DNA from 3 places in the Rouxiella chamberiensis genome. Region 1 is predicted to be linked to each of the others. Evidence: predicted binding sites of a transcription regulator. Region 1 holds the regulator's gene; each other region holds the start of a gene.
The links. The regulator CRP, encoded in region 1, controls carbon source genes, mostly activating them, when cyclic AMP is high. The targets are predictions, from matches to a motif close to ATGTGANNNNNNTCACAT.
Positions count from the first base shown of each region.

Region 2: the regulator CRP is predicted to act here: its motif matches at 1,577-1,594, upstream of udp (uridine phosphorylase).
Region 3: the regulator CRP is predicted to act here: its motif matches at 1,201-1,218, upstream of ompW (outer membrane protein OmpW).

Region 1 is NZ_CP114058.1:4,035,933-4,039,054, reverse strand. Features, by position in the region: gene O1V66_RS18765 (phosphoribulokinase) at 1-456, shown strand, start outside; gene O1V66_RS18760 (OsmC family protein) at 533-943, opposite strand; gene crp (cAMP-activated global transcriptional regulator CRP) at 1,290-1,922, shown strand; gene O1V66_RS18750 (YccS/YhfK family putative transporter) at 1,983-3,122, shown strand, end outside.
Region 2 is NZ_CP114058.1:3,464,794-3,467,915, reverse strand. Features, by position in the region: gene budC (meso-2,3-butanediol dehydrogenase) at 1-425, shown strand, start outside; partial or broken gene O1V66_RS16065 (dienelactone hydrolase family protein) at 520-1,345, opposite strand; gene udp (uridine phosphorylase) at 1,770-2,531, shown strand; gene O1V66_RS16055 (tyrosine-protein phosphatase) at 2,727-3,122, shown strand, end outside.
Region 3 is NZ_CP114058.1:2,035,233-2,038,354, forward strand. Features, by position in the region: partial or broken gene O1V66_RS09330 (BON domain-containing protein) at 46-359, shown strand; gene ompW (outer membrane protein OmpW) at 426-1,061, opposite strand; gene O1V66_RS09340 (YkgJ family cysteine cluster protein) at 1,341-1,739, shown strand; gene O1V66_RS09345 (glycosyltransferase family 9 protein) at 1,702-2,712, opposite strand; partial or broken gene O1V66_RS09350 (YciC family protein) at 3,029-3,122, shown strand, end outside.

The sequences.
Region 1 (3,122 bases):
AATCAGGTCGATGTCGCCAAACACGTCGATCTGCTGGTCGGCGTGGTGCCTATCGTCAACCTCGAGTGGATTCAGAAACTGGTGCGCGACACCGGCGAACGCGGTCATTCGCGTGAAGCCGTGATGGATTCCGTAGTGAGATCGATGGATGACTACATCAATTACATCACGCCGCAGTTCTCCCGCACGCACATCAACTTCCAGCGCGTTCCGACCATCGACACCTCCAACCCTTTTGCCGCCAAGGCCATTCCTTCGCTGGATGAAAGCTTTGTGGTAATTCACTTTCAGGGGCTGGATCAAATTGATTTCCCCTATCTCCTGGCAATGCTGCAAGGCTCGTTTATCTCGCATATCAATACGTTGGTGGTGCCTGGCGGCAAGATGGGACTGGCAATGGAGTTGATTATGGGGCCGCTGGTGCAGCGTCTCATGGAAGGCAAGAAAATAGAGTAGGCACCGGCTGCCACCCGGTATTGGCCCGGCGGCAGTCGGCGATTGATGGCGCGACCCGTGGTCGCAATGTTATGGCTTATTCTTGCGAATCAATCACTTCAAAGCTGTGAGTGATAGTTGCCGCTTTCCCGAGCATCAGGGACACCGAACAGTATTTCTCGGCAGACAGGCTTACCGCGCGCTCAACGACTTTGTCGGTCAGATCTTTACCGGTCACGATGAAATGCAGGTTAATGGTGGTAAACAGGCGCGGGGCCTCTTCGCGGCGTTCGGAAGTCAGTTTCACTTCACAGCCGACAATCTCGTTACGCCCTTTTTGCAGGATTGAAACCACGTCGATGGCGCTGCATCCTCCGGCCGACATCAGCAACATTTCCATCGGGCTGGGTGATTTGTCCCCGGCATTGCCATCCATCAGAATCTGATGGCCAGAGGCTGATTCGCCGAGAAACGTTAACCCTTCAACCCACTTTACCCGTGCTTGCATTTGAATCTCTCCACTCGTCATTTTTCAAAACAGACTACCCTTTACCCCTGAAACTGGCAATGTAACTCGATCCGCATCATGCTGAAGCGAGACAACACAAGACACGTCTGCAAACCTGTGCTACAAACAAAGCCGAAAGAAACTTTCCAACAAGTTGCGGTCAGGTTTTTTGGGTGTTAACAGGATAACCTTGGTGATAAGGGCAAATTACCGCTTAAATCACTCTACCTGCCGCTTGCAGCATTGCTGGTCAGTTCATATGCTAAAAGAGCGCGAAGTAAAAATCGCCGAACAGGGTCTTAGAACCCTGCGATTTTGGGCAGCGATAAAAAGAGGATAATAACTAATGGTTCTCGGCAAGCCACAAACAGACCCTACTCTCGAATGGTTCCTGTCTCATTGTCATATACACAAGTATCCATCCAAAAGTACGCTGATTCACCAAGGTGAAAAGGCTGAAACGCTTTACTACATCGTGAAAGGCTCGGTTGCCGTGCTTATCAAGGATGAAGAAGGTAAAGAGATGATACTTTCCTACCTGAATCAGGGTGACTTCATCGGCGAGCTGGGACTCTTCGAAGAAGGTCAGGAACGCAGTGCATGGGTTAGAGCGAAAACTGCCTGTGAAGTGGCCGAAATTTCCTACAAGAAATTCCGTCAGCTTATCCAGGTCAACCCCGACATTCTGATGCGTCTTTCCGCACAGATGGCAAGCCGACTGCAAATTACGTCCGAGAAAGTGGGTAACCTTGCTTTCCTTGATGTAACCGGTCGTATTGCCCAGACTCTGCTGAATCTCGCCAAACAGCCCGATGCCATGACGCATCCCGATGGGATGCAGATAAAGATCACCCGTCAGGAAATCGGTCAAATCGTCGGTTGCTCACGCGAGACGGTAGGGCGAATTCTCAAAATGCTCGAAGATCAGAGCCTGATCTCGGCACACGGTAAAACGATTGTCGTTTACGGCACGCGTTAATCGCTTTAAAAACGGCACGGCGAGTCTTCGTTGTGCCGTTTTTGTCAGACTCTCCTTCACATGACGCTTTGGCGACGACTCTTTTACCACCCTGAAATCAATTATGCGCTGCGACAGACGCTGGTGCTTTGCCTGCCTATCGCCTTTGCCATGCTGTTCGGCGAATTGAAGATGGGGCTGCTGTTTGCGCTCGTTCCTGCCTGCTGCAATATTTCCGGTCTCGACACGCCGCACAAACACTTCTTCAAACGCCTGGCTATCGGCGGTTCGCTGTTTGCCGTCAGCAGTATTCTGCTCCAGCTGATGCTGGTGAACTGGCATGTTCCGCTGCCGTTTATCATGCTCGGCCTGTCGCTGGTTATCGGCGTAACGGGCGAGATAGGCCCGCTGCATGGCCGTTTGCTGTCGGGTGCGCTGGTGGCGTCCATCTTTACCCTCAGTATGGCGGGCGTGGTGCCTATCTGGCATGCGCCGCTGCTGTTTGTGGTCGGCACCGCGTGGTACGGCCTCTTTAACTGGCTGTGGTTCCGACTGTCCGAAGAGCAGCCGATGCGCGAAACCCTAAGCCAGTTGTATAACGAACTCGCCGATTATTTCGAAGCTAAATACTCCTTGCTGACTCAGCACACCGATCCCGAGACCGCGCTGCCACCGCTACTGAAAAGACAGCAGAAAGTGATCGACCTGATTGCCCTGCTCTATCAGCAACTGCATATGCTGCCCACCAACCAGCATCAACATCGCAAACGGCTGCTGCGCAGTTTTCAGGTGGCGCTGGATTTGCAGGAGCACATTACCGTCAGCCTGCATCTGCCTACCGAAGTGCAAAAGCTGGTGGAGGAGAGCCACGCGGAAGCGGTTATCCGCCGCAATGCGCAGGTGATTGGTGCGCGATTGCGGGTGATTGGCGACGACATTCTCTATCATCGCCGTTCCGTGCGTTTCTCGATGGCCAATGAACTGGCGGCGCTGGAGAAGATTGCCTCGCGCTATCGCGAGAATCCCGTTGGTCAGTTTTGCTATTACCATTTCAGTCGCATTGCCCGCCTGCTGCGCACCCAGCGCCCGCTGTATCGCCGTGATTTGATGCAGGAGCAGAATCGGCTGCCCTTCTGGGCCGCGCTGAAAAGCTATCTCTCCTTCAAGTCGGCGGCCCTGCGCAATGCCGCGCGGCTTGGCGTTATTCTGGCGATAGGCAGT
Region 2 (3,122 bases), 570 kb from region 1:
GCGGCGTGTTTTACGCCACGCGTTTCTTCATCGAGGCCCTGAAGAAAAGCAAAGGGAATATCGTCAATGTGTCGTCCGTGTCGGGCCTCGGCGGCGACTGGGGCATGAGCTTCTATAATGCGGCGAAAGGCGCGGTGAGCAACTTTACCCGATCGCTTGCGATGGACCACGGTGCCGACGGCGTGCGTGTGAATGCCGTCTGTCCTAGCCTGACCATTACGGATATGGCCGAAGACATCAAGAATAACGAAGCGTTACTGGCGAAATTTGCCGAGCGAATTCCGCTGGGCCGTGCCGCCGAGCCGGAAGAGATTGCCGATGTTATTGCGTTTCTGGCAAGTGATGACGCGCGCTTTGTGACGGGTGTCAACCTGCCGGTCGATGGCGGTCTTAGCGCCTCCAATGGTCAGCCGCGTCAGGCTTGATACGTAAATCGGGGTGAATCCCGATTTTGATAGCGCCACAGAAAACAAAAAGCCCCGCCGGTGTTTGCCTGCGGGGCTTTTTTATAGAGGGGCTTTATTTCACGCCGTATTTCGCAAACCATGCCAGCATGCGTTGCCAGCCATCGGCGGCGGCTTCGGCATTGTAGCTTGGGCGATAATCGGCATTGAACGCATGGCCTGCCTCGGGATACACCACGATATCGGCGTTGGCATTCGCCGCGCGAATCGCCTGACGCATGCTCTCGATGGACTCCTGCGGGATCCCTGTATCCTGCCCGCCGTAAAGACCCAGCACCGGCGCTGTCAGATCTACTGCTTCATCAACCGGATGCGTCGGGGTTGCCAGCGTCTTGTTGCCCACCAGCTTGCCATACCAGGCCACACCGGCTTTCAACTGCGGGCTGTGCGCGGCATACAGCCAGGCAATTCGCCCCCCAGCAGAAACCGGTGATCGCCAGTTTGGTCGCGTCCCCGCCGTGCTGCGCCGCCCAGTGCGCCGTATGGTCGAGGTCGGCCAGCACCTGCTGGTCAGGCACCTTGCTGACCAGTTTTTCCAGCAGTTCGCCGATGTCGTTGTAATCGGAAGGATCGCCCTGACGGAAATAGAGTTCCGGCGCGATGGCGAGATAGCCCTCTTTGGCCAGACGACGGCAGAGGTCACGAATATGCTCGTGCACGCCGAAAATCTCCTGCACCACTAAAACCACAGGCAGCTTGCCCGTGTAGTCGGCCGGGCGGGCCAGATAGGCGGGCAGATTCTCCCCTTGCGAAGGAATAGTCGTCTCGCCCGCATGCAGACCTTCGGTATCGGTATGCACGGTACTGGCAGAGACAGGTGTAACGGCAGGAGAGAAACTGTCAGGGGCTTGTTTTAATTCGAGTAGGTTATCTTTCTTCATTGCAGTCTCCATGCAGGGTAAGTACTTTTCTTGTCAGTAAGAAAGACTCGAGAGTAGGTAACGGGAAAAATTTATTTTAAAACTATAAGCCAAATAGTCATCACATCAACCACCATAGCCTGTCACTCAGTCGGGACCTATGTAAAAAATGCTGACCCGCGTAAAAAATAACCGTTTTGTCGGGCGTACAATGAAATTCAGCGGCTTAAAGGGCATTTTTGGTACGCATTTGTGTGATTTTAATCACAATAATTATGCAATTAATGGTAATTGTAGTGTTGCTTAGCGATTGCGTTCACAAAATTAACTCACAATGAACGATAGAGTAAGGGAATAGACAGTCTGTTCCGTTTTGTCCGAAAAGTTATCGGGCGAACGCGTTTCAAGACAAATCGACAATGACCGAATTAAAAGGAGTTCAATGATGTCTCAGTCCGACGTTTTTCATCTTGGCCTGACAAAAAGCAGCTTGCAGGGCGCGACGCTGGCGATTGTTCCCGGCGACCCCGAGCGGGTCGAGAAGATAGCGAGACTGATGGACAATCCGGTCCGCCTGGCTTCCCATCGTGAATTTACCTCCTGGCGCGCAGAGCTGGACGGCAAGGCCGTGATCGTCTGTTCAACGGGTATTGGCGGGCCTTCGACGTCTATCGCCGTGGAAGAGCTGGCGCAGCTCGGGATCCGCACCTTCCTGCGGATCGGCACCACGGGCGCTATCCAGCCACATATCAATGTCGGCGATGTGCTGGTCACCACCGCCGCCGTGCGTCTTGATGGCGCGAGCCTGCATTTTGCGCCTATGGAGTTCCCGGCGGTCGCCGATTTTGCCTGTACCACCGCGCTGGTAGAAGCCTCGAAAGCCGTAGGCGCCAACATTCATATCGGCGTGACGGCTTCTTCCGACACTTTCTATCCGGGGCAGGAGCGTTACGACACCTATTCCGGCCGCGTGGTTCGCCGCTTCAAGGCGTCGATGCAGGAATGGCAGGAGATGGGCGTGATGAACTATGAAATGGAGTCCGCTACGCTGCTGACCATGTGTGCCAGTCAAGGTCTTCGCGCCGGCATGGTGGCGGGCGTCATCGTCAACCGCACCCAGCAGGAGATCCCGAATGCCGAAACCATGAAGCAGACGGAAAGCCATGCGGTGAAAATTGTCGTGGAAGCCGCGCGTCGTCTGATTTAATCCTGATTTTTTCCTGAAATATTCGTGTCATGTTCATGAGTTATTTCTGAAGTCACCAGGATGACAACCTGAGTATGCACAGAAACGGGTCGCCAGTGAGGCGGCCCTTTTTTATCTTCGGGATGCTATCTGTTATGGTCGTAGAACGAATTTATGGCGACGGCTCGCCAGACACCCTATTTGCAAAGAGGCACTATGACGGCAACGATTTTACTTCATCCTTCTCTCATGCCTCTTGAAGGCGGCATCAATTTTCGCGATCTCGGCGGCAACACGGTGGCCGATGGCCGTCGTATCAAGCGCGGGTGGCTTTATCGTTCAGGCGCGCTCGACACCCTGACCGAACAGGATCAACAGTTTCTGAGCGCCATTCCGGTAAAGCATATTCTCGACTACCGCGATGCCGACGAGGTTGCGGCCAAGCCGGATATCCTGTGGCCCGGTTGCGAATATCATAATGTACCGGCGAATCCGTTGAGCAACGAGGTCAACGCCAATCTGGAAAGACTGACGGCGGAAACCCTCGCCGCGTTTGATCCCCAGGCATTCATGTTGAAGCTTTATCAAAAATTGCCGTTCGACAACGCCGCC
Region 3 (3,122 bases), 2.0 Mb from region 1:
TTGAATTTATGAGTTTCAAATAACACATTGCATGGAGAGTAAAATATGAAGCTTTTAAAAAGTCTTTCAGCTATCTGTATGGCAGCGGTCGTAGTCACTACTCTTGCAGCCTGTGCGCCTACGCCAAAAAAGAAGGCACCGGCGGCTATATTGATGACACCGTGGTCACGACCAAAGTGAAATCTGCCCTGCTGGCAGACGACAATATCAAATCGCGTGAAATCAGCGTCGAGACCTTCAAGGGTCGTGTCCAGCTGAGCGGTTTCGTTACCTCTCCGGCGGAAGCGAGCCGTGCGGTATCGGTAACGCGTGGTGTTGCCGGGGTTAAATCTGTAGAGAACGACACTCAGGTCAAATAACCCTGTTTGATTGTCGCAATATCAGGAAAGGCGTCGAGAATTCGACGCCTTTTTCGTGGGCGAAAGCTAGAACTTGTAACCTACGGCAAACATGAATACCCACGGATTCAGCTGGGTACTGACGGATTGCTGTTCACCGCCCGCCTTGAAGCGCGCGGTGGTGTCGATGTCCATCCACCACACCGAGGCATTCAGCAGCCAGTTCTGGTTGAGGTTGTAGTCAACGCCGGCCTGCGTCGCCCAGCCCCAGGAGTGCTTCATGCTGAGATCGGAAAGTCCGGCATCGGAGCCTGTCTGGTTGAAACGGGCGTGGTAGAAGGTGGTGTAGTTCACGCCGAGGCCCACATACGGACGCAGTTTGTCTTCCTTGCTGCGAAAATAGTATTGCGCCATCAACGACGGCGGAAGCTGGCGCACGGTGGCGATGTCACCCATGCCGTTAAGGCCGATTTTGTGACGGAACGGAGTGGCGGCCAGCAGCTCGGTGCCGATGTTATCGGTCCACATGTAGCCCAGCGTCAGGCCCATTTGCGTGTCATTGCTGGCATTGAACGAGCCGAGTGAACCCAATACGCTCGGCGAGTTGGCCGACGGTCTGACTGTGGCGGTCCCTACGCGAACAATAACATCCCCTGCCTGATTGGCACTGGCGACCGTTGGTAAGGCGGCTGCCGCTAAAAGTGCCCAATATGCTGCTTTCATTATCCATTCCCTCGTTGTGATGACTTCGGGTATTTAGCCATACCCTGCGAATACTTTGCCGTAGCGAGTTCAGGTTTTTATAGGAAAAGCGGGGAAATTGCACTGGGTTAAATTGATTCCAAGCCATTAAAAACAAAGGAATTGATCTAGATCAAACAATGTCCTGTTTTGTTAATTTTTTTAACACGGAAATAACGATTGCTTAAAAAATAGCAAATGCGTATTTTGCTCACTCATGGTTGTTTTGGTTTCAGTTCTCCGTTTACGGTAGCGTCCAAGATGAGCGATAAAGATAATCCCTGTATTTCCTGCGGCGCATGCTGCGCCTATTTCCGCGTGTCGTTTTATTGGGCTGAATCTGAAGAGGCCGGTGGCGTGGTGCCCCAGGCATTGACGGAACAGGTCACGCCCTTTCTGAGCTGTATGCAGGGCACCCACTCCCGTTCTCCCCGCTGCGTGGCGCTTGAAGGCGAGATAGGAAAAGCGGTGTCATGTTCCATTTATCTGAACCGACCGTCTCCCTGTCACGAGTTTGATCAATCCGGATTAAACGGCGTCACCAACGAGGCCTGCGACAGAGCGCGGGCCCGTTATGGCATGCCGCCTTTGGAGGGAGTACCAACAGGCTTGCTGGAAGGGGTTATTCCTGTGTCAGGACTTTCTCACGCAGCGCGGTGAACTCGTTCAGCACGTGTTCGACACTCAGCAGACCGACATTGTCGGACGGGGCCTTGATAACCGCGCACGGAACCTTCCACGGTGCCCAGTATACGGCGTCGCTGTTGCCAAACAGCGCCACGACCGGCTTTTGCACGCCCGCCGCAATGTGCAGTGCGCCGCCATCGCTGGTGATTATCTGGTCACAGAGTGACATCGCCGCCATCAGTTCGCGAATGGTGCACGTCGGCAGAGGAACCAGATCGATACCCTTGCAGGCCTCGACAATTTTCTGGGCCTTGTTGTCATCGCCGGGATGCTCGGGGTTGTCTTCGGCACCCGGCGACCAGAACAGGATAATCTGGCACGTTTCACGCGACGCAAGATGATGCGCAAGCTCGATGAACTTTTCAATCTGCCAGCGCTGCTGCGGTTTGCGCGCGCTTATCTGAATGCCGTAAACCGGCCTGTCGCGGTGAATCTTGTACTTTGCGGCCATCGCCGCCACTTCTTCCGGCTCGACATAAAGCTCGAGCGGGCCTGGGATCTCGTCGATACCCAAAGGGCCGGAGAGCGCGTTCAGGCGCTGGACGATATGCTGGTCTTCCTGATACGGAATAAAGTCGGTGACCCATTCATGGGTATTCTTGCCGGTTGCGATGATACGCTTCGCGCCTGACAGTCTGGCCCACTGCAAGGGACGCCTGTCGGTACTGGCGACGATCGCCACATCGTATTTCGCCAATCGAATCGCCATCATGGTTTTGAAACGCTGGAAATAAACACTCAGCAGCGATTGACCGCCCTTGCGGTGATGTGATTTGCAATAGAGATGGACTTGACCAATATGCGGATTGCCTTCGAGAACATCTTTATTATAAGTATTAACGAGTAAGTCCAGAGTGGTATTTTTTTGCCCTGCCAAGGTCGCAATAAGAGGAGTGGTGAGGATAAGGTCACCAATATTGTCACGCCTGATTAAAAGAATTTTCATATTCGCAGCTAAGGTAAGTAAACTCCCTGCATCCTAGTTTTACAAAAATAAACAATCAAGCCAATTTACGCAAAAAGAGCGATCTTTCATTTATTTATCTAAACATTGAATCTTTTTTTGTTGCAATTGTCTCGGGAATTACTTCTTAAAAATCCTGTTATTAATGCAAAAAGGGCCGCAATGCCCCCTGCTTGAAAATTCATCAAGCGTAAGAGTTCGTAAGGGTCGTGATAAGACTCTCTGGCAGGATGCCAGCGGCGCAATTACAGGGTACAATCGCGGTTTGGAAACAATAATAGATAGTCTAGGAGTCTTCATGCCTATCACGGCCAGTACGTTGTACCGTGACAGTTTCAATTTTTTGCGTAACCAGCTGGGCAGCATTTTGCTGATGTGCCTGCTGACCGCAT